DNA from 2 places in the Salinispirillum marinum genome. Region 1 is predicted to be linked to the other one. Evidence: riboswitches for the same ligand, from Rfam matches in the RefSeq annotation. Region 1 holds a riboswitch; the other holds the start of a gene.
The links. Region 1 has a riboswitch for cobalamin ahead of ACFOSD_RS12965 (ribonucleoside-diphosphate reductase subunit alpha). Riboswitches for the same ligand answer to the same signal wherever they lie in the genome.
Positions count from the first base shown of each region.

Region 2: linked by a shared signal. The riboswitch ahead of ACFOSD_RS14375 (TonB-dependent receptor domain-containing protein) and the one ahead of ACFOSD_RS12965 (ribonucleoside-diphosphate reductase subunit alpha) in region 1 are both predicted to bind cobalamin.

Region 1 is NZ_JBHSAL010000002.1:1,240,136-1,255,472, forward strand. It holds gene ACFOSD_RS12905 (alkaline phosphatase family protein) at 1-1,209, opposite strand, end outside; gene ACFOSD_RS12910 (LysR family transcriptional regulator) at 1,292-2,227, opposite strand; gene ACFOSD_RS12915 (tartrate dehydrogenase) at 2,340-3,419, shown strand; tRNA gene ACFOSD_RS12920 (tRNA-Leu) at 3,477-3,563, opposite strand; gene ACFOSD_RS12925 (GGDEF domain-containing protein) at 3,883-5,616, shown strand; gene ACFOSD_RS12930 (Mpo1 family 2-hydroxy fatty acid dioxygenase) at 5,675-6,148, shown strand; gene ACFOSD_RS12935 (DMT family transporter) at 6,145-7,029, opposite strand; gene ACFOSD_RS12940 (D-2-hydroxyacid dehydrogenase family protein) at 7,193-8,158, shown strand; gene ACFOSD_RS12945 (tetratricopeptide repeat protein) at 8,209-9,318, shown strand; gene ACFOSD_RS12950 (MucB/RseB C-terminal domain-containing protein) at 9,322-10,266, opposite strand; gene ACFOSD_RS12955 (sigma-E factor negative regulatory protein) at 10,263-10,781, opposite strand; gene ACFOSD_RS12960 (sigma-70 family RNA polymerase sigma factor) at 10,778-11,374, opposite strand; cobalamin riboswitch at 11,676-11,919, shown strand; gene ACFOSD_RS12965 (ribonucleoside-diphosphate reductase subunit alpha) at 12,025-14,868, shown strand; gene ACFOSD_RS12970 (ribonucleotide-diphosphate reductase subunit beta) at 15,300-15,337, shown strand, end outside.
Region 2 is NZ_JBHSAL010000005.1:187,743-203,079, reverse strand. It holds gene ACFOSD_RS14400 (DUF3570 domain-containing protein) at 1-727, opposite strand, end outside; gene ACFOSD_RS14395 (DUF4266 domain-containing protein) at 714-929, opposite strand; gene ACFOSD_RS14390 (TlpA family protein disulfide reductase) at 929-1,435, opposite strand; gene ACFOSD_RS14385 (DUF1501 domain-containing protein) at 1,532-2,998, opposite strand; gene ACFOSD_RS14380 (DUF1800 family protein) at 2,998-5,004, opposite strand; cobalamin riboswitch at 5,272-5,407, shown strand; gene ACFOSD_RS14375 (TonB-dependent receptor domain-containing protein) at 5,544-7,442, shown strand; gene ACFOSD_RS14370 (hypothetical protein) at 7,505-7,960, opposite strand; gene queA (tRNA preQ1(34) S-adenosylmethionine ribosyltransferase-isomerase QueA) at 8,170-9,210, shown strand; gene tgt (tRNA guanosine(34) transglycosylase Tgt) at 9,225-10,340, shown strand; gene yajC (preprotein translocase subunit YajC) at 10,425-10,781, shown strand; gene secD (protein translocase subunit SecD) at 10,841-12,727, shown strand; gene secF (protein translocase subunit SecF) at 12,715-13,674, shown strand; gene ACFOSD_RS14340 (patatin-like phospholipase family protein) at 13,833-14,930, opposite strand; gene ACFOSD_RS14335 (inositol monophosphatase family protein) at 14,964-15,337, opposite strand, start outside.

The DNA of each region.
Region 1 (15,337 bases):
GGGCGATGAAGGCACACTGTAGCTCCATTGCGACCAGTGGAGCGTGGCGTCAATCATGCCATCATGCACGGCGCAGTCATCCGGGTCTGGTGTAATACAGGGTCGGATGTGGGCATTAATCAATGGCGTTATAGCCTTCGGATCATTTCCCCACCCCTGACATAAGGCGTATCCGACCAAAGCATTACCAATGATGCGTCGAGAAAAGGGGTGGCCGTAGGCCGCTTCTTCCCAAGCGCGCGATAAGTTCCAGTCGTCCGTCACATCGTGGTCATCAAACATCATGTAGACCGGCAGATGTGCCATAGCACGTTCAACCGCCGGCAGAGCGGACTGGAACGAGGCAAGTTGAGTTCGTTCGTGTTGATACCGTTGCTGTTCTTCGGCCGTCAGACCAGCCGGCTCTTCTAAATTCACCAACGGCCAAAGACGGCTAGACCACACCAAACAATACATCGCTACCACTTCGGACAAGCTGATCAGGTGGTTTTTGGCGTATACCGAGGTAAAAATGGGCTTATGACCCCCAGCAAAAAACCGGCGATATAACGTGGAATCTTGTTTCGGCAGTAGGCTTTCCCGACGGTAGTACGACGCAGACGACTGATGCAGCTCAACACTGTTATTAATCGACGCCCCCGACCAGGATTCAGGCCACAATTTCAACAACGCACACACATCGTGGATAGCACGCAGCATAGGCCCAGCCACATCGTCGGCATAGACTTGGTCACCGGTCATAATCAACATGGAGGGGCGCTCTGCCCCGGTCGTTTCGGCTTCCTCGACAAGGCGGTCAACCCCGACTAACGCGTCATCACCCGGCGCATGCGGCTTCCGACAGGAGCCGTGCAGCACCGAACCCAACTGCTGATGAAAGATCAATGAGGGGCGAGACTTGGGCTGGTACGATAAGTGGGACGGCAACACCGTCTGCTGATGTTGGAGCCAATCGTAGGTCAGCCGCTCACCATGCTTTAGGGGTGTATTCAGGGCAATGGACAACAATACAATCCAAGCCCGATCACCGACCTGAACAGACGCCGCCGTGGTCTCCACATCCACGTTCTGGCGCGTTTGATCTGCGCGTTCAATAACGAGTTGCCCTTGTGGTGGTTGCGTAGTGACCGACCACAACACAAGGTTTTCCGCCGTCACACGGCGTACGATGGGACCAACAATAAGGTAAGGCAAATCGGTTTCGGACAAAACAGCAAGCCCTCATAGATGTCACTCCTGATCGTAAGGAGCGGTGATCGGCACGGCAAGTCAAGGCTAAGTAAAACAGCCCCTAAAGCTTAACGGGTCCGGTCGATTCTTGCGGGGGAATCCTGCCTTGCATCGATTCGGTCAAATAGTCCATGAACGCCTTTACACGCACTGGCAAGTACCGGCTCTGTGGGTAGACGGCATAGAAGTCCGCTCGCAAACCCTGCCATTCGGGCAAGACTTCAACCAGATCACCGCGCGCCAAATCCTCATGAACATGCCACCAAGAACGGAACAGTAGGCCATGCCCATCAAGGGCCATGCGTTTAATGACATCGCCATCGTTACTGGCTAGCCCGCCAGACACCTTAATAGCCTCCACGGGCCGGGTTTCCGTTCTATGCTCCAAGCGCCACACGGCATAGTCGGCCTCATTTTCCCGAATCAATAAGCAGGAAAATCGTGCCAGATCAGCCGGAGTTTCCGGCACACCAGACGTCTGTATATAACTCGGAGAGGCACACAGCACGCGCCGATTAGGGAGGATTCGCCGGGCAATTAAACGCGAATCGGGCGGTTCACCAATTCGGATACTCAAATCAAAGCCTTGGTCATGCAAGCTGACCGGGAAGTTGGTTAATTCCAATAGCCCCTGTAACGCGGGGTGTTGGCGGCAAAACTGCGACAAAATGGGTGCAATATGATGGCGGCCGAAGCCGAATGTGGCGTTGATGCGCAACCGCCCCTGGAGCACAGCCTGCCGACTCACCAGATGCTCTTCTAATTCATTCAACTCTTCCAAGATCGCAACGCCGCGCGCCCGGTAAAGTTCACCCTCGGCCGTTAATGTCAGGCTGCGCGTTGTGCGGTGTGCCAAGGCAACACCCAGTCGCGCCTCAAGTTGCTTCAACCTTTTACTGACGGTAGACAGCGAAACACCCAGCTCGCGGGCGGTATCGGTGAGGCTTCCGGTCGCGGCTAATTGCTGGAAAAACGCCAAATCATCAAGCGGACTCATGGATTATCTACCAAGATGCAACAATGGATTGCAGTTTAGTCGGATTATCGCCACCTTCACAATCGCTATACTGTTCCCAACAATAACGACCATAAAAAAGAGAGGAAGCACCATGTCACACAACATTGCGGTCATTGCCGGCGACGGGATTGGTAAAGAAGTTATGCCCGAAGGCTTACGCTGTTTGGCCGCCGCCTGCCAACGCTTTGATATCGCTCTGACCACCGAAACGTTCGACTTTGCTAACTGCGACTATTACTTGAAGCATGGTCAGATGATGCCCGATGACTGGTTCGAACAATTGCGCTATCACGATGCTATTTTCTATGGCGCGGTCGGCTGGCCTGCCACGGTGCCCGATCATATTTCATTGTGGGGGTCTATTCTGCAATTCCGCCGCGCCTTTGATCAGTACATCAATTTGCGTCCGGTGAAACTCATGCCCGGTGTGCCAAGCCCATTGGCCAACCGAAAGCCAGGTGACATTGACTTCTTTGTCGTCCGTGAAAACACCGAGGGCGAGTACTCGAGTGTCGGTGGCAAGATGTTTGAAGGCACCGAACGGGAACTGGTGATTCAAGAAACGGTCATGACCCGCATAGGCGTAGACCGCGTGCTGAAGTACGCCTTTGAACTGGCGCAGAGCCGTCCGCGGAAGAAGCTCACTTCGGCCACCAAGTCGAACGGCATTGCCATCACCATGCCGTATTGGGATGACCGCGTAAAAGCCATGGGGCAACAGTTTCCCGACGTTCAGGTAGATTCCTTTCACATCGACATTCTTACCGCCCAATTTGTGATGCACCCTGATTGGTTCGACGTTGTCGTCGCCAGTAACTTGTTTGGCGACATTTTGTCTGACCTCGGCCCGGCCTGCACAGGCACCATTGGCATAGCACCCTCTGCCAACATCAACCCGGAAGGTAACTTCCCCAGCATGTTCGAACCGGTACATGGCAGTGCACCCGACATTGCTGGAAAAGGCATTGCCAACCCCATAGGCCAAATTTGGTCGGGCGCTTTAATGTTGGATCACTTAGGCCATAAAGCCGCTGGGGACGCCATCGTGAACGCCATTGAATATGTGCTGGCGCAAGGCGATCAATCCGTTTTAACTCCGGACTTGGGCGGGAGCGGAAACACCGAAGGGTTAGGCAAGGCGATTGCGGAGAGCATTACCAACGCCGTTTAACAGACATCGCTGGGCATAAAAAAACCCGACGTTTTACGGTCGGGTTTTTTCAGTGTTTGGTACCAGAGGCCGGACTCGAACCGGCACGCTTTTAAGGGCAACGGATTTTGAGTCCGTCGTGTCTACCAATTTCACCACTCTGGCGTTGTGGCTGCGCATTTTACAAGAAAACCCTTTAGTGTCAATGACTTTGCATCATCCTTTGCCATATCACTGCAACAAATTTTCTTTACTGTTGTGGCGAGCCTCTTTCTACATAAGTCAGCTGTCTATGAAGCATTCAAAAATCTACTGTCACTCTGCCGCATTAGCCGCTAATCTAAATCTTGTTACTGTCGACGAGCGACACGGTTCATCCCTACCGTCGTTCATCACCGTCAATGAACAGGTGCAAGAACGACGTTCGTCGTCCAACCAACAAAGATGGTTCAACCCTGCGCGACAAAGGAGATCCAAGGAAACGATGGCAGCTAAACCCACAGCAACGGATATTGAACGCATTATAGACAGCGGCATCCGCTCCGTTTTCCAACCTATTGTGGATGTCATTCATGGCGAAATTCTGGGCTATGAAGGGCTTTCTCGTGGCCCGGCGGGTACTGACTGGGAATCTCCGCTGGATTTATTTGCCTATGCCGAAGAGTTTGATCTGCTGCCGCAGATGGAGTTGCAATGTCGTGCGCTGTCCATGCGGCGTTTCACCGAGCGCGGTTTTCAGGGCAAATTATTTTTGAACAGTAATCCGCATGCCTTCGTGGATCAGCATTATCCCAAAGGCCGAACACTGGAAATGTTGCGTGGCACAGGATTGACGCCCGATCACATCGTGATCGAATTGACCGAAAAGTACCTCACCGAAGACTACGTTGTGTTAAAGCAAGCCTTGGAACACTATCGCCGCATGGGGTTTCAAACCGCCATCGACGACCTCGGAGCCGGGTACAACGGGCTGCGCTTGTGGTCTGAAATCCAGCCCGATTATGTGAAATTGGATAAACACTTCGTGCAAGGCATCAAATACGATCCGGTTAAGCAAGCCTTTGCTCGTTCCATCATTCATTTATGCGATCAACTGCGTACAACGTTGATTGTCGAAGGTGTTGAGACCGAAGAAGAATTAGAGCTCTTGCAGGACTACGGGGTGCAATACGTACAAGGCTATGTATTGGCCCGCCCGGATGAACAACCGGTGGAGAACAGCCATCCGTTGTATCAATTGGCGCAGCAGCGCACCATCCATGACCTTCACCTGGCGGAAGACTTAGCCCATTGGGTGCGCCCGGTTGATCCTTATGCGGAACTGGGTGAAGTCTGGTTGCGCTTGGAACGTGAACCCGAAGCACATGCCTTCCCTGTGGTCAGTAATGGTAAACCCAGTGGGTTTATCCAGCGCTCACGTATTTATGAAATGTTTTCCAAGCCTTATGGCCGAGAACTGTTTTCGCACAAGCCGGTGTTCAAATTTCTAGCACCCCATGCGCTGATTGTGAACCGACACACCGGTTTGTCCGCTCTGAGCCAAATGGTCACCAACGAAGATGATTTAATGGCGCGGCAGTATTTTATTGTGCAAGATGACGACGGCCAATATTTGGGTGTAGGCAATACGCGCGACTTGTTGCGCAAACTGACCGACATCAAACTGCGTTCGGCACGGCACGCCAATCCGTTAACGCATATGCCAGGCAATGTGCCCACCAATGAGCATTTGGCTGAGTTGATCAAACACCAACAGCCGTTTTTATTGGCCTACGTCGACATTGACCACTTCAAGCCGTTTAACGATACCTTCGGTTATTCGTTAGGTGACGAATTGATCCTGCAGTTGTCGCAGTTGTTGAAAGAACGTCTGCGTGGCCGGGGTCAGTTCTTGGGTCATATTGGCGGAGATGATTTCGTGGTGGTCTCTACCCACAACGACCCGCTCCCACAATTACGCCTACTACAGCAACTCTACCGCGAAGCGGTGCGCCGAATTGTGCTCGACGCCGGGTTTGATCCCAAGCCCTATCAAGCCATTGATCGACACGGTGAATACCGGGTTTTCAGCCTGCCTACGCTGTCCATTGGGGTGATTAATGTGCAAAAACCCATGCCGGCAAATTTGGATGCGTTAACGTCGTCGCTTGCGAAAGTAAAACATCAGGCCAAACAAATGCGTGGTGAAGGGATTGCGCGGGCGGAATGGCAGAGTTAACCTGCGGTCAGAAGTGAGCGCGCAAAGCCCCATAAAACCAACAATAAGAGCCAACAGCATGAGCCGAACCATTAGCAACTGGCTGGCCGAATACGGCACCAGCCACCAAAACCCCACCAACAAACTCATTCATTGGTTTGCCGTGCCGGGCATTTACTGGAGCATTGTTGCGTTGCTATGGACCATCCCGACACCGGCCTTTATGGCTGAACTGGCCTGGCTGAACTGGTCGACACTGGCGTTGCTTATTATTGTTGGTTTTTATGTTCGCCTATCTATCCCGCTTACCGTAGGCATGGTCGCCATCACGGTGCTGTGCTATCTGATCGCCTACGGCATAGAAAGCGCCATAGGTACGATGGGCTTGTTGATCACCGCTGTGGTCGTATTCGTGGTGTTATGGATCTTCCAATTTGTCGGACACAACATCGAAGGCAAGCGGCCATCGTTCTTTAAAGACATCCAGTTTTTGATGATCGGCCCGGCGTGGGTCATGGCGTTCTTGTTTCGCAAGTTAGGTTGGAAATATTAGCCTGTCACGGGCAGTGGCCGACAAAACAGTACCCGCCAACGGCTGATTAACAACCCGCAGAATATGAACATACAACCTAAGACCTGCAGAGCGCTCATTCCTTCGCTGTAGATCCAAACACCCACCAAACTGGTCCATATCGGCTCCAAGGTCAGAATCACCGCCGCATGACCGACTGTGGACAAGCTCTGCGCCTTTACCTGCAACCAAAAGCGGAAGCAGGTCGCGAACAGGATGCTGGTTAGGACAATGGCGATAATGCTGCCACCGACTCTCGTCGGTGAGGGTTCAAGCCACCAAGACAACAATGTGCAAAAAACACCGGTCACAAATAGCTGTATAGCCGTTAATGGCAAAGCCGGAATGCGTTTTACAAACCGGCTGTTCAAGTTAAATTGCACCGAGAAAATTAACGCCGACAACAAAAAAAACACATCCGAGGGCGCTAATGCGAACCCACCTTCCACCCGTAGCAACACCAAGCCAATGAGCGCCACGGCTACCGCTACCCAGGTACTGACCGTAATGGACGCATGAAAAAAGAGTCGTGCAACAACGGGAATAAACACCACGCCCAAGCTGTTCAAGAAGGCGGCGATACCGAGGTTTTCAGTCAGCGACAAACCTATAATCCAACACGCCATCGCAAGCGCATTAACGCTGCCCGTCAGGAGTCCTCGATACCAGTCCTGCCGCGAAAGCCGCATTAATGCATTCCCGCCCAAAAGCGCCAAAATAAGACCAGCGCCGGTAAAACGAACCCCCATAAAAAATAAGGGCGTCATGGCCGCCAATGCCTCCCGCGACAGCACCCACCCAAGCGCTGCAATGAAGGTAACCAGCAACAAATAAAGATCAGCTTTGATGGCGTTAGACAGCATAAAACAGCAGTACCTGATGGAAGTGACGTGGAGCAGAGACTGTAACGGAATACCCTAAACCGCGCATGCCCTTTCCCTAGGCGGCATTGTGCCCGATTCTGTAGGTAGCATTCTAAAATCGAACAGGCATAATCGGGTTTCCTGTTCAGCAAGGATTATTGATATGCGGCATGTGGTTATTCCAGACGACTACCAACAGGCAACCCGCCAACTTCCCTTTTTGTTTTCCACCGAAGGATATTCCACAGAGGTCATCGGAGACTTATCCAAAGCGGAGCATGTCGACGTCACCCTGAGTACTGCCGAAGCGCTGATACTAATCCGCGAACGTACCGTCATTGACACCGCATTTTTGCGCCGGACACCCCAACTGAAGCTGATCAGCCAAACCGGCAAAATTGCGCCGCATATTGATCTTGATGCCTGTACAGCGGCCGGTGTTGCCGTGGTAGAAGGCGTAGGTTCGCCCATCGCGCCCGCGGAATTAACCTGGTTATTGATCATGGCGGCACAACGACAGTTGGTTCCGGCGGTGAATGCGATTGCTAAGGGGCACTGGCAAGTGAATATCGGTCGCGCCGTTGCGGGCCAATCGTTGGGTATACTGGGCTTTGGGAAAATCGGTAAACGAATCGCCCGGTATGCCCAAGCGTTTGAGATGAACGTTCAAGTATGGGGCAGCGCGCGTGCCCAGCAGGAAGCCCGTGAACAGGGGTTTGACGTGCCAACCTCGCGGGCCGAATTTTTTGCCACGTCCGACATTCTTACCGTACATCAGCGCTTGGTCCCAGCGACACAAGGCAATATAACGCTGCATGACTTACTGACCATGAAGACCAGTGCCATGTTTGTGAATACCAGCCGAGCCGAGTTGGTTGCCCCCGAGGCACTGATTAAAGCATTGGATGCGGGCACGCCCGGATTTGCCGCGCTCGATGTGTTTGAGCAAGAACCCATTTATGACCCTAACCACCCGCTATTGCAGCGCACAGACGTACTGTGCACCCCGCATTTAGGTTATGTTGAGCAAGCCGGTTACGACCTGTATATCCGCACCGCATTCGACAATGTAGTGAAATTCTTCACCGGTGAGCGGTCGCATGTGTTGAACCCTGAGGCGCTGGATTGATATTGCTTTTTTAGTGCGTGTCAGTGAACATGCGATGGCATCCACGAAGGATGAAAACCAGCGAAGGAGAAAGGATTTTGCGTAGTTTATTGGTGCATTTATTGTGCGCGATTTTCCCCCTCGCCGTTTACTCGCAGCCTGCCAATGACTCATTCGAGGCGCTCTATGAACAGGGTACGATTCTGGCGAATGATGAAGATTATAGACAAGCTCATGAGGTTTTTAATCGAGCCCTAGACACCCTAAAGCGCAACCCGGATGTCAACCGTATTCATTTACTCGACGTTTTGGATACGCAAGCGAGCATCGCTGTCTACTGGGACAACGTGCCTTTAATGCAGCAATATTTACAGCAAGGCATTGCAGCCAATGAGAACCCTGATGGAACTGTTGTATCAGAACACCATGCCTATAGATTCGCCTATTTACAAGCCATAGCTGCAGATAAGCATGGCGATGCCCTGTCTGCCGTTCAATACAATCAAGCTTCCATCACCTGGCTCGAAAAAATCCAAACTGAGCCCAATTTAGAAACTGCGCAAGCGTATCTCGCGCTAGCGCGACGCTTACGAGACGTGGAAGAGCATGAGTTAAGTCTTCAGCACTTGAATGAATGGTTTCCATACTTTTTAGCCGAGCTCGGGCCGCATAATCCCAATGTGCGCTTTATGTACTTTCTACGCGGGCAGAATTTGCTGGCTTTAAAAGAAAATGATGAAGCCATTGAAAGCTTTGAACGTGCAATAGAGGCTTATGAAAATAATATTCCATTAAGAACCGATGAAGTTGAGGCAACCTATCAGATCCTTGCGAATTATTATCGCCAACGGTCAATGTTAGATGAAGCCGCCCAGTATTGGCATCATGCAGCCCTGTTGCGCGAACATCATTACGGCTCATTAGACCCCGAACGCGGCGTTTATCTTCATTATCTAGCATCTGTTCATAAGGAAAGGGCTGAATGGGAACAAGCTCAAATGTTGAATTTGGAAGCCCGAAATATCTTTCTTCAAGCCCCAAGGGACACGCATTTCTGGCTGTTGTTCATCGATAAAGCCCTTACCGAGACTTACATGGCACAAGGTCAATACTTGAAAGCTGCCAGATACAGCACCTCTTATAACGCTCGATTCCTAACCCAAATGATTCCAAGGTTTTAACGCTCAACGCCACTCAATCTCTGTCGCAATGCGCTGCGCCGTACGTTCAGGTATTGCGCCAATCAACACCACTTGCCAGGGGCCATGCACTTGTGCCACCAGTGCATTCGCGCCGCGCCGTTCGCTGGTGTTCATGGGCATGTTGTTCATAATAGGGTCAACCATTACTGACAGTTTCACGACGCCATCGCTCCACATTTGATACCACCCCTCCCCACGCGCTTCTTCCACCCGCAAGGTAAAGCCTTCTGGCATGTAACCGGCCTGCCATATCTGGGCGGCATCCACGGTAGACTGTATAGACTGTGGACGATACTGATGCCAAAAGCTATTTGGGAACGTCGAACCAAATTGCGGCGGCAATTCAACAATCCCGAATTCGATATCGGTAAAACGTGCTTCACTTAATACCGCATCGTCCAAACCGATAATCTGATATTTCAGTAGCACCTCGGTTTCCTCATCCAGCCATAGGCGATGCCGATACACCTCCGCATCGTGCTGCGGCCGTAACTCAAACAATTGCGCCGGGCGTCCGGCAACCCGCTCCGTGCGCACAGACCACACGGCATAGTGTTCCGCCACACGCATCCATTCCAAATGCAATAACTGGGCAAAGGGCGATGCCGGCAAAGCATGATCAGCAGGCACATCGGCACCTGGTCCATGCAAACAGGTGACGCTATCGCCGACACGCACCACCTCTAACAGCGGCCCATCTAAACGGCGTAGCCGCTCTTCTTCCTGTCCGTCCGTATACTTATGCCATAAACGATAGGTGTACATGCCGCTGTCGCCGCTGATGCTCAACACACCGGTATAGTTTTGGCTGCGGGTCGAGTTCAGCCAACCGTCGGCCCACGCCATCACATCGGTGATTCGGGTCTGGCCGACACTGGCCGCACTGAGTCCAACAAGGAGAAGAAAGCCAAGCACTCGACGCATCATAGTTGATCCATTTTCGAGGGCAGGGTGGACGGCATTTCTTCCCACCGCATCCCCGGTTGATAGGTGGCATACTGCGCGTGCACGTTCCAGTAGGCGTGCAATTGGGCTGCCACACGCGGGTCAACTGATGCGTCTACCACAGACGCTATTACGGTATCGGGTGTAGACGCGGGTGTTCCAACAGGCCGCCAAATCACCGTAACCACGGAAAGCACCACGCTGGCGGCTAACGCACCCCATACCATGCCGCGGCGTTCGTACTGCCATTGCACCCGACGCTGGCGTCGCATTTCCTGTTCATCAGCTTCTTGTTGATCAAGCGTGGCGTTTACTCTGGCCAGCACATCGACCACCGGCAAGCCTCGGCGGGCCGCGGCGCTTTGGTGCATCTGCGCCCAGTCTTCGAGTACACTCGGATCAGTTTTGGCTTGTTCCAACAGGCGATGCAGCCGGAGTTCATCCAGCTCATCATCCATCCAAGCCGATAGTTGTTCGAACTTAGGTTCTTTATTCATTGTTCTTGCCCTCCGGCTTGCCACGCGCGGATACGTTGCTCTACCGCTTCGCGGGCTCTAAAAATGCGTGATCTGACGGTGCCGACGGGTACATGCATGGCCTCAGCAATGGCTTCATAACTCATGCCATCCCATTCACGATGGCGTAAGGCTTGTGCCATATCCGCCGGAATTTCCGCCATTGCGGCACGCACGATGGTGTGCAATTCGCTGGCGGCTTGTTCTTCTTCCGGTCCATGGCTGCTCTGCTGGCCATCGACCAAATCTTGCAGCGGCTGGTCGTACCCTAATTCACTTTCATTCCAGGATTTTTTGTTGCCACCGACATGACTCAAAGCGGTATTGACGGCGATGCGATAGAGCCAGGAATAAAAGGCACTGTCGCCGCGAAATGAGCCAAGTGCCTGATAAGCGCGCACAAACGTATCCTGCGACAGATCGGCAACATCTTGCGGATCACGCGCGTAACGACGAATCAATGCCGCCACCTTATGCTGGTATTTCACCACTAAGAAATCGTATGCACGACGATCGCCCCGCTGCACTCGGCGTACCAAGATGGCATCTAAGTCCTTATCGGTTTGTTCTGTCACCCGATGCGTTTCCTGTTCATGAGGCAATCTATGTTGGGCCGTCGTCAAGCTTAGAGGGGCGGAATCCGCGACGCCAAACGCCAAGGTGCTCACCATAACATGCTCTCTATTGGGTCTTGTAGCCTGAGACAGCGGTAAACGCAAAAAGTTCCAGCAACGCAGCCCATGAACCGTCGAAGCCTAACCCATTTACGTTTACATCACCCCGCACTTTACTCCCCGCAAAACACTCTATATAGTGCTTTCAACTCAGGTTCACCTCAATATGTAGTACCCAGCCTGTGTACAGGTTACGCACAACCTATACACAATGAACTGTGGATAACTGCATTGACGTGCTAAGCGGGAATCCGGTGAAACTCCGGAACTGACGCGCAGCGGTGAGGGGGAACGAGGGTGACCGATCATGTTTCATTACATGATCGCAAAGCACTGCTTTTACAGAGACGTAGAAGTGGGAAGCCGTCGCCCAAGGTGATGCACATAGGCAAATTCTGTGCATCGTGCCCCCAAGTCCGAAGACCGGCCTGAGCATACATCACCACCTTTCGCGAATAGAGGTCAGGGTGAAATGCCTTTGTGCGTTTAACGCACTCCACGGCTGCTCATGCCTGTTTCTGTTCCCGAAAGCTAACGCGAAGGAGCAGAACATGAGTACGCAAATGCAAGACGCCCCAACGGCTGAGCCTACTTCGGCTTATAGTCGTTACTCCATCATCAAACGCCAAAACGATCGCGTACCGTTTGATCCCGACAAAATCCGCATTGCCGTCAGCAAGGCCTTTATCGCCACCGAAGGCGAACATGGCCTGAGCAGTAACCGTGTGCGCGAACAAATTCAACGCATCGTCGATGACGTGGTTATGGTCATCGAGCGTCGCTTACCCTCGGGTGGCGCCGTTCATATCGAAGATATTCAAGACCAAGTGGAACTCAGCCTGATGCGTTTGGGCGAGCACACCGTGGCGCGTGCCTATGTGCTGTACCGTGAAAAACACGCGCAAAGTCGTGACCACGCTGGTGGCCGCCTAGACGCGAACGCGGGCACGCCACTGTTGGTAACACGCAACGGCCAGCAGCAACCGCTGGATTTGTCGTGGTTCCGTGGTCTTATTCGTGAAGCCTGCAGTGGCCTTGCTGATGTGGACCCCGAAGGCATTGAGCGCGAAGCCTTGAAGAACCTATACCAAGGCGTCGACTACAAAGACATCGTACCCGCAGCCATCATGACCGCCCGCGCCTATGTAGAGAAAGAGCCCAACTACAGCCAAGTCTGTGCTCGCCTCTTGCTCGAACAGCTCCGCGCCGAGGCACTGGGTTTTCTGGGCATTGCCGAACAAGCCAGCGCCCGCGACATGGAAACTCTGTACGCCAAAGCCCTGCCCGCTTATATCGCCAAAGGCATCGAATTAGAGCTGCTGGCGCCTGACCTGGCCGAATTTGACCTAGAAAAACTGGGCGCGGCTCTGATACCCGAACGTGATTTCCAGTTCCAATTCTTGGGCCTGCAAACGCTGTACGACCGCTACTTCATTCACAGTGGCAAGATTCGTTTCGAGTTGCCGCAGATCTTCTACATGCGCGTTGCCATGGGCCTCGCCATTAAAGAAGACGATCGCAACGCGCGCGCCATAGAATTCTATGAAGTGCTGTCGCGCCTCGACTACATGACGTCCACGCCGACATTGTTCAACGCCGGTACACGCCGTCCGCAGTTGAGTTCCTGCTACCTGACCACCGTACCTGACGACTTGGAAGGCATTTACAGCGCCATCAAAGACAACGCGCTGCTCAGCAAATGGGCAGGCGGTTTGGGCAACGACTGGACGCCAGTGCGGGCGTTGGGCGCGCACATCAAAGGCACCAACGGCGAAAGCCAAGGTGTTGTGCCCTTCTTGAAAGTGGTGAATGACACGGCGGTAGCTGTGAACCAAGGCGGCAAACGCAAGGGCGCAGTCTGTGCGTACTTGGAAACCTGGCACCTCGATATTGAAGAGTTCTTAGAACTGCGCAAGAACACCGGTGACGACCGCCGCCGTGCGCACGACATGAATACCGCGCATTGGATTCCCGATTTGTTTATGGAGCGGGTATTCGAAGACAAAGACTGGACGCTGTTCTCACCCAGCGACGTGCCAGATTTGCACGACCTCACCGGTTTGGCGTTCAAAACCCGCTATGAAGAATACGAGCGGCAAACCGCCAGCGGCGAACTGAAGCTGTTCAAGCGTCTGCCCGCCAAGGTGATGTGGCGCAAGATGCTGAGCATGCTGTTTGAAACAGGCCACCCTTGGATCACCTTCAAAGACGCCTGCAACCTGCGTTCGCCGCAGCAGCATGTCGGCGTGGTGCACAGCTCAAACCTGTGTACAGAAATAACACTGAACACCAGCCCGGATGAAATTGCGGTCTGCAACTTGGGTTCGGTGAATCTGGTGCAGCACATCAACGCCGATGGCAGCATGGATACTGAGAAGCTTCGCCGTACCGTCCGCACGGCGGTACGCATGCTGGATAACGTCATCGACATCAACTACTACGCCGTGCCGCAAGCGCAGCGTTCGAACAGCCGTCACCGCCCTGTTGGGTTAGGTTTGATGGGCTTTCAGGATGCGCTGTACAAAGCCGGTATTTCTTACAGCTCGGATGCTGCTGTGGACTTCGCCGACCAGACGATGGAGCAGATCAGCTATTTCGCGTTGGAAGCATCCAGTGACCTGGCAGCGGAGCGCGGCCAATACGAGACGTACAAGGGTTCATTGTGGGATCAGGGTATTCTTCCTATCGATTCTATTCAGTTGCTGGGCGCAGCACGCGGCAATGACTACCTGAAGCAAAGCACGTCGCAAACGCTGAATTGGGCACCGCTGCGCGAGAAAATCAAACAGCAAGGCATGCGCAATTCCAACGTGATGGCGATTGCGCCAACGGCCACCATCGCCAACATCATCGGGGTATCGGCATCTATAGAGCCGACCTATCAAAACCTTTATGTGAAGTCGAATCTGTCCGGTGAGTTCACGGTGATCAACCCGTGGTTGGTCAATGCGTTGAAGGCAGAAGGCCTGTGGGACGATGTGATGGTGAACGACCTGAAGTACTACAACGGCAGCGTGCAGAAGATCGACCGTATTCCGGCTGAACTGAAAGCACGTTTCGCGACCAGTTTTGAGATGTCACCTCGCTGGTTGGTTGAGGCGGGCAGTCGCCGCCAGAAGTGGTTGGATCAGGCGCAGTCGCTGAACCTGTACATCGCTGAGGCCGACGGCAAGAAGCTGGATGTGACCTACAAAATGGCGTGGTTGCTGGGTCTGAAAACGACCTATTACCTACGGGCGATGGGAGCGACCAGTGCGGAGAAATCCACCGTGGCGCAAGGCGAGCTGAATGCCGTGCAAACCACGCAGCAAGCACCACAGGTTACCGCATCGGTGGCAGCGCCCGTACCGAGCGCCTGCTCTATTGACGACCCGGATTGCGAGGCTTGCCAATAGATCATTGCCATAGGTATTCGAGCTTGGGGGAAGGGTTACACGGAACGCCGTAAACCGATTATCAGGTGCATCCATGCACCTGACCCGTCGGGTTCACTTCGTTCATGCAAAAACGCTCCAGGCGTTTTTGTCCATGGGGGCTCGTCAAGCGCATCCTTGCGCTTGCACGTCCGCTCCACCCTTCCCCCAAGCTCGAACACCAGATCGCCACCACGGCTATAGGCGAGCAAAGCCTCGAATAGCCTTCATTACTAAATCAGGCTCCCATATGTTCGGGGGCAGATGAGGTTGTTTGCTGAACCGTGTCTGAGTCGCAGGGCGTTCAAGCGCATGGATGCGCTTGTCGAGCTTACAGGGATGTATTTACAGCGTCCCTAAGACTTAGACACGGTTCAGCAAGCAGCCTCATCGGAGCAATTAAGGGGATATGTATGTTGAATTGGGATGCATTAGAAGACGAAACTCAGGT
Region 2 (15,337 bases), on a different contig from region 1:
TAAACACCTTATACGGGTCCGTGTGGTAGCCCAGCGAATGGGTGTAGGTGAGGTTAAGTTGTGCCACCGTGGTGCGATTCACCACCTGAGTAATGCCAACCAAACTGCTGAAGGTGTTCCTTCGTCCGGCGTCATAGAAGATCGCGTCATCCACATTGGAGAGCGGCTCTGGGGTGAAACCATCGCGCTTGGCGTTGGTGTCGGCCTCAAAACCGCCACCCAAGGATACGGTGGTTTGACGGTTGTTGAGGTCTAAGCTGGCTTTTAGGCTACCGCCAAGTGCCGTAAAATCACTTTCGACCGAGGCATACCCGCCATAGGCCACGCGAAAGTTTCGGGTGTAGGTTTGTTCCCAATTGGTGTCTACCGACAGGCGGGTATCACTAAATTGTGCGTAGGCTGTGCCTTGTCCGGAGACATCGAACCCACCGCCGGAGGTGCCGGTGCTGGTTACAACGCTGGAGCCGTCAATTGCGCCGGTCGGTGTTGCTCCGCTCATGGTGTCCAGCGCGACGCCCACCTGAATGATGGCATCATCATTGATTTGCCCACGGATGTTGGCAATGTAGGATTGCACGGTAACGCGATCACGCTCGCGGTAGTCCAAATAGGTGATGTTGGTTTTCCAGTCATTGGCGAAGGTTTGTGCGGTGGCTGCATCACCCAGCAATGACGTGGTGGCCAAAGCCAGCATGGCTTTTATGCTGGCGTGGTCAGTTGCAGCCACAACCGCCTCCGCCCACACCGGAACCACCGGTCGCGGCTTCTTTACTGAAATGAATGTGGTTATCGACGTAGGTTTCAACGGGGTGTCCGTCTATTTCCATGCCGGGTTGTGCCAGCGCGCCGCGCTCCCATACGGGCACCGTTGTACAGCCGGTAGCGACGATAAGCGCGCCGCTTAATAACCAAAGAATGTGCCGACTCATCAGAGTTTTCCTGCTGCGGTTAAGGCTTCTACGATGCGGGCTTCTGTGCCTTCGCGATCGCCCAGACGGAAGCCAATTTTGGTGTAAATGATTTGACCACGATGATCCACCAAATAGGCTGTTGGCATGCCCTCAACCCCAAAGACGGGCGGTAGGGCCGCTGCATGGTCATAAACAATTTGGAAATCGGCCGGTATACGGTCCAAGAATTTTTGCGCATCCGCGAGGGTTTCATCAACGTTCACGGCCAGAATGCGAAAACCCCGATCTTTGTAGCGCGCATGCAATTCGTTCATGAACGGAAATGACTGGCGGCACGGGCCACACCATGAAGCCCAGAAGTCGATGTACAGGACGTCGCCGCGTAACTCGCTGAGCGCCACCCGCTGTCCGCTTTCCTGGTCGATAAAACTGAAATTGGGTACCGGTTGCGCTTGCACCTGGCCGGTAATGCTCAAGAGTACAACGGCTATTAACCCTGCGATGGTGTGTTGGATTCTGCGCATGGTACTTCTTCGCATGGTACTTCCTCGCTTAACGTAATGGCTTGCATGATACCCGACTCGTCGCGTCAAGAAAGTGATGCAGTGCACAAATATGAGTTACAAAAAGAGTTGATCCAGCCCAAGGTCGGATTCCAGTGCCAACCCATCCAGTGACCGGTTCACCACATTGAGCCCCGAATTGCTTTGGGTGGCCCAATCGGCGATGGCCTTGTGCAGATGCTCTATGGTGGTTCGACCGATGATTTCAGGGCTGGGTTCGGTGGCCATACGTTCAATTTCATCGCTCGGGAACATCTCGCCATAAACCCCGGTGCGGACGCCTTGACCAATCACCAGCATGGTATTGCCTCGACCATGGTCGGTGCCGAAATCAAAATTGCTTTTGATTTGCCGCCCGAATTCGCCATTGATGACCAATAACGTGTTCTGCTTGGCGGTGCTGTCTAGTTGATCAAACAGGGTATGCAGGCCTTTGTTGTGGCCAAACAGGTCGATGAAGTTCTTTTCAATCATGGCTTTTTGGCCGTCGTGACTGTCCCAGCCGCCCATGTCAATGGACGCTACGCGCAAGTCCAGCGCCGTGCTGCCGTAATTCAACATGTCATGCAAGGTGCGCATTTGGCGGGCAAAGTCGCCGTTATTGAGCCATGTGTCCGCAGGGGTTTCCAATACGGCTTGACCATTCAGTGCATCGGCCAGGTCTTCACCTACCCGGCGTAATGTCCGTTCATGGTCGATGACGCGTTCTATGCGATGATTCACCGTTGCGCGCTGGCCGAGGCCCTGATAATAACTGCTCATGGCGCGCGACATGTGGGCATTCCAATGGAATTCGTGCTTGCTCTCGCCAGCAGGTATCCAGGTCAGTTCATCTTCACCAATCGCAATGCTGCGGTGATCAAACAAACCTGCTGTCCGGGCATCTAGAATGGTCAACGGGTTGTCGGTGGGAGAGCGTTCATTCGAGCCGGTACTTTCCGGCATGTAGCATAGGTTGCGCGGCGTTCGCGTGAGTGAAATCACCCGACCATTCAACGCATCGGCCAAGCGTCCACCCCAACCGGAACGGCCATATTCATCGGCTAGGGCATCATGCCGACCGTAATCCATCGCTAGCAGCGAATGCACATGGTCACGTGAAGCGGAGCCGACAACGTTGCAGATGACTGCCACGCCAACGCCGGTATTGCTGGAGAGTTGATCGATCAGCCACCCGGCTTCACTGAATACGCGAAATAATTGGCCGTCTACCTCAACGTCGCTATAGCGTGCGCGTAAAGTGCTGTAATTGCCGTTCGGGTCTGCATCACCACGGGCAATATGCGCGCGGTGATTGTGTTGCCAAAACGCGGTTTCGTACGCTGTGTTGTCGGGATGGGGAACAAACAGGTGCCGAAAATCGGGGCCACCGTCCAGTGTGAGTTGAACCACGCTGCGTTGTGCCAATGGGGTAGCGAACGCCCTAGAGGAAAGCAGTGCGCTGGTAGCCCCCAAACTGCCCAGTGCCAGCCGACTACCCAATGCCGAGGAGAAGCTGGTTTTTAAAAAATCGCGGCGGTTCATCAGCGACCCTCCTGATAGAACATATAGGGAGTGGACACGATGAAATTAATGGCATTGCCGACGCGCTGTGCCATGTCCACCAGTTGGTCTTGCTCCGTTGCATTGGGTGACGTGCTGCTGGGCAACAATGGAATGCGGTGCTCTGCCAAGGTTACATAGGCGTCGTGCAAGTAGCCACCGGAGTCCAGGTCGTTGTCGGTGATCACCGTCTCCCATGCGATGCCGGTGTCGCTTTTGCCCGGTAAGTTGGGGTATTCGCGGCGCAGATACCAATGCAGATCACGGTGCTGGTTGCTGGCCAGTAGGGCATACACGTGAGCACGTTCCAACGTGCCGAAATGTTTTAAACCATCACCAATGAAGCGTTGCCACAGCCATTCGCCCAGTTGCTCGGTGGTGTAACCTGCGTTGCTGGCGGGTTCGGGCAGGACTGGCCGCCAGTCTTTGTACCATACGCGGCTACCGTTCACTTCGTATTCGGCACGCGCCCAGCGCCAACTGTTTTCCACCACGAAATTGAAAATGCGCATGAAATAGTCGCTGTTTTTGTAGGCATCCAATCCCGTTTGTCCACCAAAGACATTGTGGTGCGGTTCAAAGACTTGGAAGCCGTGATTCCAAAATTCCCAGTCCAAGTCATACAGGCGGTAGCCATTGGGCGCCGTCCAGATATCGTCGTTGGTGAGTACAATGCTGTTGGCGACGCTGAGGGTGCGGTCGAACACATTAAAGTATTTGATTCGCTCGGGTGAGTGGAAGTCGGTGCTGATGGCGTAGCCACGCAAAAAGGTGATGAGATCATGCTTATCTTGATTAACCAGTGACGCCCAATAAGTACGAATACGATCTTGGGCATCATCCTTGTTGAGAATTTCGTCGTCGGCTAGCCATTGCACAATCATGATGGGCAGATTGCGCAGACTCTGCGGATGTTGGATAGCGAGAGGGCCCAGCTGATGGAGTTTTTCGCTGGCTGTCTGGCCGGAGATGGTGTGTCCAAGAATTTCCAAATCCGCAGTGTGGTGGCTATCTTGGTTGAAAGATAGTGTCCTGCTGGCAGGTTCATTCCAAGCACCGTTTGTGCGCATGCCGGTTAATAGCCGAGCCATATTTTTGATGCTGGTCGTCTCATGGTATTCAGACGTGAAGTTATCCGGCGTTTGTGGATTCGGGCCGCTGGTTAAGATACCGAAATACAGTTGGAAGTATTCGCGCGCAAAGTTTTCGTTACCCCAAAAGTGCCAGACGCCTTGGCCGTCTTGCCAGGCACCATTCCATTGGTGATTGTACTGTACCGCTACGGCGGCACTGCTGGCTGCGATCGTGATCAGTTCATCGAAGGTTTTTCCGGCGGCTACGGCATTCATTAAATCGTCGTAGTACTGTACCGTTTGCCAGTTGTTCACGTTGGCATTGCGGCTGACCGCCATATGGTAGTTCGTTAAATAAAGACCCAGTTTTTGGCGTACGGGATTTAAGCCACGTGCTTGGGTGGCTTGGATCCAGAGGCGAGTCGGCGAGCCCCAAGCATCATTGCCTTCCAGTCGATAACGCGTTTGCACATTGCGCAATGGGTTGGCTGGGTGATTTCCACCCCAATAATCGCTCATTCCCTGCAGGGTTCCGGTAGGTCCAATGTGGCGGTGGTCTTCAATAGGCGATAGCAGAGGATGATGTTCGCCAGCGTACAAGATTTCGGCAATAGCGGCTTTTGGGGACATGTTGGCCCATGTGCGGATTTGGGCGTCGCTGGTGTGCCCGCCACCAAAAGCGAACACCTGCAGTACACGTTTGACGGCATGTTCATCCCACAGCGTATCCGATATGGCTTCGAGGCCAGTCAAGGCAGGCTGGGTGGCGGCAAGCTCTGCCCCATTGAGACTCTGGGAGGCCGGTGCTAAATCCGGATAACTTGTGTCCGTCACTTTAGTGGGCTTTTCCGGCATACAGCCCATCGCCAGCGCGCAGCAGCCTGAGGCCAAAAGTTGATACCAACGCCAAGTCATGTCCTTACCCTTAGAAACAATATGGATTCATTATAGAAGCAATGCAGGGCTAAGAATGTTACGTTTTTAGAATGAAAACATAAAAAAAGATGATATTTTGACGTAATTTTTCGAAAGCTACGCCATATCTTTGTCGCGTCAAGGATTTTGGCCAGAATTCCCGCTGTTCATGTCCTAGTCCTGCCGCTATACTCCCCGCCTATGTCAATGCCTGATTGTTAGGGCGAGTTGCAATCGACGTTTTACAACGACATTGGAACAGCCCAAGGGAAACCAGTGAAAGTCTGGTGCTGCCCCCGCAACGGTAATTGAGGATACAGATATAGTACAGGCCACTGCATGTTAATGTGGGAAGGTTATATCTGGTGAGTGTTGATGCACTCTGCCTCTCAGCCCGGAGACCGAACATTTCAGGTATTTGCCACGAAGCGGTGGGCTATCGTTGGTGAGTGAAATTCTATGCGGAACCTGTTCTGTGTTCTGCCTGCTTTCTCTCGTGCCTGCCTTTAACTCGTATTCTTGAGTTCAAGGAATCTTTCATGCGTTATTTAGTTCTCTCTTCAGGGCTGCTGTGCTCAGCTGTTCTTGCGCAAGATGTTTCAACTTTAAACCCGCTGGTGGTCACCGCCACACGCTTTCCTGTTGTTTGGGAAAGCGCGCCAACCGGTGTAACGGTGCTCGACGGTGAGCGTTTGCGCCAGCAAGGTTATACCTCTGTTGAATCGGCTTTGGCGGGTAGCGGCGCGTTGTACAGCGCCAGTACCGGTGGTGAAGTACAATTCGGTATGCGTGGCGTGGCTCCTGGCAGTAGTAATCTGTTGGTGATGGTGGATGGCCAAAAAATCAATCAAAACGATACATCCGCCATACATTTGTCGGGGTTGTCCTTGCAGAATGTTGAACGAATAGAGGTTATACGTTCCAGCGGCGGTGTGATTTACGGTGATCAAGCGGTCGCGGGTGCCATCAATATCATTACGACATCACCGGATACCATCCGTTTATCGACCTGGCTGCGGGAAGACGGGCAATTGAGTGGCTCTGTACAAGTGCCATTGCAGATTGCTTCTGACGTAGATGTGTCGGTGGGCGCAGAGTACGATCAATACACCGGTTTTCGAGACAACAGTGGACGTGAGAACTTGATGGCTTTCTCCGAGCTAGCATGGAAATCCGATGCGGCAACGCTGCGTTGGCGCAGCGAGTATACGGACAGTACGGTTCGCTATGCGGGTGCGTTGTCATTAGCGCAGGTAGATGATGACCCGTCGCAAGCGACGACGCCGGATGAATGGCAACAGAATAGAACCTGGTCGCACCGTTTGAATACGACGTGGTCGAGCAGTGCGGCACTATCAACCGAACTCGATGTTTTTTATCGTGATAATCAGTATGAGGCCTTCATTTTCTCCTCTGACAGCGAATTCTCCCGGCAAACTCTGGGTGCTAATCCGCGTGTCCGTTGGCAGCCCAGTGCTTTTTCATTCGTAAATGCCACGTTCGGCGCGGATCTGATTCGAGCAGATCTGGAATACAGCTTTAATGATAGAACCATGGAACAGTGGCAATATGCGGGTTACATAGATACTAGCGTAGCGGTAACACCTTCGATCACCATTTCAGGTGGGGCGCGTTATGCGCTTACGGATGAAGAGCTGACGGACTCCGCGATGTACCCGACTGGTGAGTCCTTATCGCAAGAAGCGGTGGCGTTGGCGCTGGGTGCAGAGTGGCAGCGTGGTGAGTTTCTGGCGAGTGTGGATTGGGCGCAAAATTTTCGCTTCGCAAAAGTGGATGAGCAGGCCTATACCGATGTCAGTGTTCTTGGCCTCAAGCCACAAACGGGGCAGTCCATAGAAGCCGCTTTGGCGTGGCGCACTGCCTACCGTGACCTTGAAATTCAGGTCTTTCATTTAACGTTAGAAGACGAAATATTCTTTGACTCAACGGCCAATGGTCCGGGCAGTTTCTCAGGAGCGAATGTCAACGGAGCGGCGTCGACGCGTATCGGTGCGCATGCGCACTGGCAAGAAGAATGGACGCATGCTTTGTGGACAAGGTTGAGTGCGGATTACGTTAGAGCGACATTTTCTGAGGGCGCTAACGACGGCAAAACGATTCCGGGAGTGCCAGAGTGGTTTGCTGCCGCGCAGTTCGGTGTTCGCCCCATCAGTGGATTGTCGTTGGTAACCGATGTTCGCTATCGTGGTGAGCAATTTCTCTCGGGCGACAACGCCAATGCCAGTGCGCCGCTGGACGGCTATGCGTTGGTGGATGCCAGTGTGAATTATCAATTGCCTGTGGCTGCCGACCTTAGTGTGATGGCCAGAGTGAACAACGTACTGGATCAAGCCTACTTTTTGTCAGCCGCCAGTTGGGGCGCCTACTTTCCGGGTGACGGACGGAATGGTTTGATACGGTTAGATTATCGGTTTTAGTCGCTGAACAGCTCGACCAAGCCTCAGATAAGGTGTGCTTGGTCGAGCTAGGGTTTGTGGCCTTAGAACCGCATCCCAACACCCAAATAAGAACTACTGCCCGGGTGCTGACCGCCTTCAACGAACAACACAGTGCGGTTGACGTTAAAGCGATAGCCGATCTCGCCGGATACACCAAAGTCGGAGCCGGGCAAAATTTGCGCGCCCAAGCCGAGGCCGCCATAGAGGTAGTTCGAGCTGTTTAAAAAGAAGGCTAGGTTGAGGCCGATGTCCGCTGCCATGGTGAAGTTGCTGTCGCTAACGCCACCGCCTAATTCACCATCCAAGAGCAAGCCTAAACCACTGCGGCGCAGGCCATCGGCTTGAATCGGGGCGGTATAGCTGAAAATACCACCGATTCCGCCACCATAAGAACCAACCATCACGCCGGTAGAGGCTTGATTGGTGCGAATATTGACCTGCGCGTGGGCTGCCGCGGTGAGGCTCAGAGCGAGCATGGCGATTAATAATTTCTTCATCGAGTGATTCCTGTATTGCTTGGTTGTTCGCAAGTGCGTAATGAGTAGACCCTATGGCGCGTCATGGCGCAATGGGGAATTGCTCGTTGGTGCGACAATTGTGGCACATCGCACTTGATACGTGAACAGCATGACAAGCGGATGAAAGATGCATTGCGTGCGCGCAATGGGTAAACTAGGCGGCCCCTAAAACAGCCGGTAGCCTAGGCATGCGCGTTGCGGATTTTGATTTTGATTTGCCCAATGAACTCATAGCACGTTTTCCCACCCCAGAACGGACTGGCAGCCGATTGTTGCAGCTCGACGGTACGACCGGTGCCATGAAGCACGGACAATTCCGTGAGGTATTGGATATCCTCCAACCGGGTGATTTGTTGGTGCTGAACAATACCCGTGTGATTCCTGCTCGTCTGTTTGGTCAGAAGGTCAGCGGCGGTAAGGTTGAGATACTCATTGAGCGCATGATAGACGACCGATCGGCGTTGGCGCATGTTCGTTCCAGTCGTTCGCCCAAACCTGGCTCGGCATTGTTGTTGGAGCAGGGCGGAGAAGTACAGGTAACAGGGCGGCGTGAAGCCTTGTTTGAGCTGTGCTTGGCGCCGGGATTAAATTGGCTGTCTGTCTTGCACCAACAAGGCCATATCCCTTTGCCGCCATACATTGACCGGGAAGATCAACAGTCCGACCGGGAACGCTACCAGACGGTTTATGCGCAAGTGGAAGGTGCCGTTGCAGCACCCACAGCGGGTTTGCATTTTGATGAGCCGTTATTGCAAGCATTGCGTGACAAGGGCATTGAACAAACCTTTGTGACCTTGCATGTCGGGGCGGGGACTTTCCAACCGGTTAAGGTAGATAAGGTCGAAGACCATGTGATGCACGCCGAATATATTGAGGTCGGGGCAGACACGGTGGCGGCGGTGCGGGCGTGTAAAGCGCGTGGAGGTCGTGTGGTGGCGGTGGGCACCACCTGTGTGCGCAGCTTGGAAAGTGCAGCGCAATCGGGCGAAATACAACCGTTTCAAGGCGATTCCAGTATCTTTATCTACCCTGGTTATCAATATCAGGTGGTGGATGCCTTGATCACCAATTTCCATTTGCCGCAATCGACGCTATTGATGTTGGTCAGCGCCTTGGCCGGTAAAGAACACATCATGGCAGCCTATGCCGCTGCCATTGCCGAACGTTACCGATTTTTCAGTTACGGGGATGCCATGTTCATCACCCGCACGCAGGAGATTACGCCGTGAGCCGCGAATGCTTTATGAATTTCACTCTGCACAAAACCGACGGCAAAGCACGACGCGGCACCTTGGATTTTCCGCGTGGTCAAGTTGAAACCCCATGTTTTATGCCGGTTGGCACCTATGGCACGGTCAAGGGGATGCTGCCGCGTGATATCGTGGAAACCGGCGCCCAGATCATTCTTGGTAATACGTTCCATTTGATGCTGCGGCCGGGAACGGCCGTCATTCAGGAACATGGCGATCTACACGACTTTAACGGCTGGCAAGGACCTATTCTGACCGATAGCGGTGGCTTTCAGGTGTTCAGTTTGGGTGAGATGCGCAAAATCAGCGAAAAAGGTGTGGTGTTTAAGTCACCCGTGGACGGTGCTCGGGTAGAATTGACGCCGGAAAAGGCCATGCAAGTGCAGCGTGAACTGGGCTCCGACATTGTGATGATTTTTGATGAGTGCACGCCCTATCCGGCGACGCAGGATGAAGCACGCAAGTCGATGGAGTTGTCACTGCGCTGGGCCCAACGCAGCAAAGATGCGCATGGCGATAACCCCGCCGCCTTATTTGGCATTATTCAGGGCGGTATGTACACCGAGTTACGCCAACGGTCGCTGGCCGGGCTGACCGGGATTGGCTTTGATGGGTATGCCATTGGTGGCTTGTCAGTGGGTGAACCGAAAGATGAAATGATGCATGTGTTGGATGGCATTACGCATGAGATGCCCGCTGATAAGCCAAGATACTTGATGGGTGTGGGTACACCGGAAGACTTGGTCGAGTCAGTGCTGCGCGGCGTGGATATGTTTGACTGCGTTATGCCCACGCGCAACGCTCGCAACGGCCATTTATTCACCACTGAAGGTGTGGTGAAAATTCGCAACGCCGTGCATCGGCACGACACCGGGCCGTTGGACCCGGAGTGCGACTGCTACACCTGTAAGAATTTTTCGCGCAGTTATCTGCATCATTTGGATAAATGCAAAGAAATGCTTGGCGCGCAGTTGAATACGATTCACAACCTGCGCTACTACCAACGCTTGATGGCGGGTTTGCGTCAGGCAATTGAATCGGGTACTTTGTCGGCCTTTGTCTCTGAGTTCTACGCTAAACGGGGCCAGATACCGCCTACTTTGGGGTAATTGCCCTAGGTAGGGTTTAATTTCCGCGATTTGCCCAAATACAGGTGAATTGCAGGGCAAGACTTAATCATTAGGAGTATATGCATGAAAACGTTATTGACAGTGGTAGCGATGTTGGCCTTAGCAGTACCGGGCACCGCCATGGCCGCAGCGGCAGGTTCACCCAGCCCAATCCCTTCTTTTATTATGCTGGGTCTGTTTGTACTGATTTTTTACTTTTTGCTGTGGCGTCCGCAAGCGAAGAAGCAAAAAGAGCATAAAGCGTTGATGGAAAGCCTGAGCAAAGGCGACGAAATTGTTACCGTGGGCGGCTTGGCCGGTAAGATCACCAAAGTCAGCGACGACTTTGTGGTGGCTGAAGTAGCCGAAGGCGTTGAATTGAAATTCCAACGCAGTGCGGTCGCTGCGACCTTGGTTAAAGGCACCTTAAAGCAACTTTAAGCCCCCGCCTCATACGTGGCCCGGATATCCCGGGCCTTGTTTTTTCATAGGATCGTCCGATGCTCAACCGATACCCACTCTGGAAATATTGCCTCGTCGCCGTCGTGGTGGCGTTGGGGATACTCTACAGTTTGCCTAATCTGTACCGCGCCGATTATGCCGTACAAATCACCGCGTCATCCGCCAATGCCGCCGTTACTACGAGTGTAGAAGAGCGTGCATTGAGAACCCTTGAGGATGCGCAAATTCCCGTGCGCCTAGCCGAGCGCAACGACAGCACGGGTTTATTGATCCGTTTAGCCAATGCCGAAGATCAATTAGTGGCTCGGTCCTTAGTTCAGCAAGCGTTGGGCGATGACTACATTGCCGCCCTCAACCGTGCGGATACAACGCCGGGCTGGCTTAAAGCCATGGGCGCCCGCCCCCTCAGTTTGGGGCTTGACTTGAGCGGCGGCGTACACTTCCTAATGGAAGTCGATATGCCAACCTATATCGCCGACCGCTTGGACGATTATGAAGCCGCGTTGCGTCGCCAGTTCCGTGACGAAAACATCCGTTATGCCGCCGTCAATGTTGACGGTGATAGGGCTGTGGTGGCCAGCTTCCGTACCACCGAAGATCGCACCGCCGGAGAAAATTACATTCGGCAGAATTTTCCCGAATTCGAGCGCAGTACCAGCACCAGTGGTGCGTTGTTCCAGCTGCGTATGACCCTGTCGGATGCGCGGATTATTGAATTCGAAGACTATGCCATTGAGCAAAACCTCACCACGCTGAGCAGCCGTGTCAATGAGTTGGGTGTTGCCGAGCCTTTGGTGCAGCGCCAAGGGCGTGATCGCATTGTCGTAGAGTTGCCGGGCGTGCAAGACACGGCGACCGCAAAACGGGTACTGGGCACGGCGGCAGAGCTGGAGTTCCGTCTTGAAGCTCGGCCCGGTGCTTCGCCATTAGAAGTGCAGCGCTTCCCGACGCGTGACAACGCCGGTGGTGCACCCTTTGCGGATTTGAGCACCGATGTGATTGTAACGGGTACCAACGTGACCAACGCGCGTGCCGACTACGACGAAAACGGATTGCCGCAAGTATCGGTGAGCTTAAACAGCTCCGGTGGTACGAATATGATGCGGGTGACGCGTAACAACGTGGGCCAGCGCATGGGTGCCCTGTTCATCGAATACAAAACTGTGACCAGTTACCGCACCGTTAACGGAGAGCGGATAGCTGAGTATGAAAATGTCGAAGAGCGTAGCGTAATCAGCTTGGCCACCATTCAAAGTGCTTTTGGGCCATCGTTCCGTATTACCGGCATGCGGTCCCCTGCTGAGGCTGCCGAGCTCGCGCTGTTGCTGCGCGCCGGGGCATTGGCCGCACCTATGTACTTCGTTGAAGAACGTACCATTGGGCCGAGCTTGGGCGCCGACAACATACGCTTGGGTGTCACATCCGTTATTATCGGTTTGCTGGGCGTCGTGGTGTTCATGGTGCTGTGGTATCGCACCTTTGGTTTATTGGCGAATCTCGCGCTCAGCGTCAACGTGGTCTTGATTGTGGCCATTATGTCGTTATTGGGTGCAACTCTGACCTTGCCCGGTATTGCCGGTATTGTACTGACCATCGGTATGGCGGTGGATGCCAACGTACTGATTTTCTCGCGGATACGTGAAGAGCTGAACAATGGTGAGTCGCCGCAGTCGGCCATCTCGGCAGGCTTTGATCGTGCCTTTACCACCATTTTTGATGCGAACCTGACCACGTTGATTGTTGCCGTTATTTTATTTGCGGTCGGTACCGGCGCGGTTAAAGGATTTGCCGTCACCCTGTCGGTAGGCATTCTAACGTCTATGTTCACCGCTATTGTGGTAACACGCAGTTTGGTCAATTTGTTCTACGGTGGCCGTACATTGAAATCGGTACCTATTTGGGAGGTCTGGTCATGGCAGAAGTAGCCGAGAAAAATAATGCCATGAAAGTCATTCCTTTCATGTCCAAGCGCATGTTGGCCTTGGCGTTTTCCGGGCTGTTGATGCTGGCTTCCGTCGGTTCCTTGGTTGTCCAAGGGCTGAATTTTGGTCTGGACTTTACCGGTGGTACCTTGGTGGAGTTGGGCTACAGTGAACCGGCAGATTTGAACCAGGTCCGTGAGGTGCTGGCCCGCGAAGGTTTTGAAGAAGCTCGTGTGCAATATTTTGGCACTGAACGCGAAGTGATGATTCGGTTGCGTGTGGACGATAACCCGCAGTTGGGTGATCAAATTCTGGCCTTGATGCAGGCTGAAACCAGCAGCGATGTGTCCTTGCGCCGCAGTGAGTTTGTCGGACCCGCGGTTGGTGAAGAGCTTCGTGACAAAGGTGGCTTGGGGATGATTCTTGCCCTGGCTGTGGTGATGGTCTATGTCGCGTTACGCTTTCAATATAAGTTCGCGGTGGGCGCGGTGGTGGCGTTGATTCACGACGTGATCATTGTGGTCGGTGTGTTTTCGTTCTTTCAGTTGAATTTTGACCTGACGGTACTGGCTGCGGTTCTGGCGGTGGTCGGTTATTCATTGAACGACAGTATCGTGGTGGCGGATCGGATTCGGGAGAATTTCCGCAGTGTCCGGCGCGATGATACGCTGTACATTGTGGACCTGTCCTTGACTCAAACCCTTGGGCGAACCATGGTGACATCGGGTACGACGGCTTTGGTACTGGTTGCCTTACTGGTCTTTGGCGGTGAGCTGATTCGCATGTTCAGCTTGGCGTTGTTGATTGGTATTGTGGTGGGTACGTATTCATCGGTGTATATCTCAGCCGCCGTGCTGGCGCAGATGAATTTGTCGAAAGCCGATATGATGCGACCCGAAAAGAAAGAGGTCGAGACGGAAGAGGATGTGCCGGATTGGCTAAAAGAGTAAAAGGGTTTTAAAGACCCTCTTTCTCAATCTGGGGCGTTGTTAAAAAAGTTCTCAAACTGCTCGATTACTGAAGTAAACTGCGCGTTCTCGAACTTTTTTGCCGCGCCAGCTTTTCGCCTAAGGGGCTTTAAAATCCCTTTTGGCTGGCCCCTTTTTATTTAGCTGGCTTTCTTTTGTATCGATGTGCCAAGGCGTGCATAGTGCTCCGGCTTAAAGGGCATGACAATGGAGCCGGTTGCCCCACGGGCCACCCAGTCATGGAATTCTTCGGCCAAGCGTTCACCGGATGAAACCGCTTTACGCCAATAGGCCATTCGATCTTGATCCGTCATCCGTTGAAAATCCCTTCGATCCGGTAGCTTACCGTGTGGCAATTTCTCAATGAACTCAGGCGATGGCGTAATCAACACAACATCTTGATAGTGCTGTTCATTCACTTTGCGCCAATGCAACGACTTATCGAACCAGCCCGGTTTTAACATCGGGGCAAAGTGGGGATAGAGCACCACACCATCGGGCGTGTTGAAGGGCAGGTCGAAATGGTAGTCCACCATGCCGCCATCGCGGTACACGCCGGCCGAACAACCGGGAATATTTTCCACACCGGCTAAAGCCAACGGGATGGCACCCGATGCCATCAGCGCCGGTAGCACATTACTGTGCGTTAACTTGCTGACGGTGGTGTGGAAGTCACTGAAATGATCAACGGGCAGCGTGCCGGGTTCACTTTGTACAATGTGTCGGTCGAAGTGCCAGCGCAGGGTCTTGCGGGAGGCCAAATTGCCGGTGGCTACCCAGGCGAACGCCAGCGCTTGACGTAAGCGACGTTCGTCAGCGGTGGCGCCTTTGCAGCGCGCCGTGATGATGTTCAGCGGCCGATTGGCTTGCATGCTGTACTCATCACCCAACACCTCAAGCAGCATGGCTTCACACTGGGCGGATACGTGTTGTGGTGATGCGCCCTTGGCAAAGCGCTGCTGCAGATACGCCTCTTCCAGTCGTTTTAGCGCCCCCACCGGGTCGGCGGCCGCATGACATGCCATGCGCCAAGCACCAATGGAAGATCCAACCAATTGAATGTTGCGCGTATTCTGCGGTAGGAAGCTGCGCGCCAACTCACGGTCTAAATGGCTTAAAACAAACCATTTAGGGCCGCCAGAGGCCCCTAAAACGGCGCGTACATCAGTCGCTCGCAAGCCACGCTCGCGAATACGCTGATAGGCGCGTTGACCAGCAACAATTTGCAGTGCATGCATCCGTTCGGCTCCTGTGATGAATGCCTGTTGGGCTTACGCCTGTTGGGCGTTCTCGCGCAGGGCTTGAACGGTGGCTTTAAATAGCCGGGGGTTCGCGCTGACTAAGTGGCCATGGTTACCGGTCAAGGGTGCGCCGGATAAGTTTCCGGTTACTGCGCCCGCTTCGGTCGCCAGCAATTGTGCCGTCGCCATCTCCAACGCCGAGAGTCCATTAAGCACCACCACGTCGAGCTTGCCCGCTGCCATATCCGCGATATCCAACAAAGCACAGCCGCTGATGCGTGTTTCCGCACAGGCAGCAGACAATTGCACGAAGGTTTCCGGTTGCCGCATGTCGCCACCAAAAAAAGCGCGCGCCAAGCGGTCGACTTGTTGGGTACGCACTCGACGGCCATTGACTTGCAAGC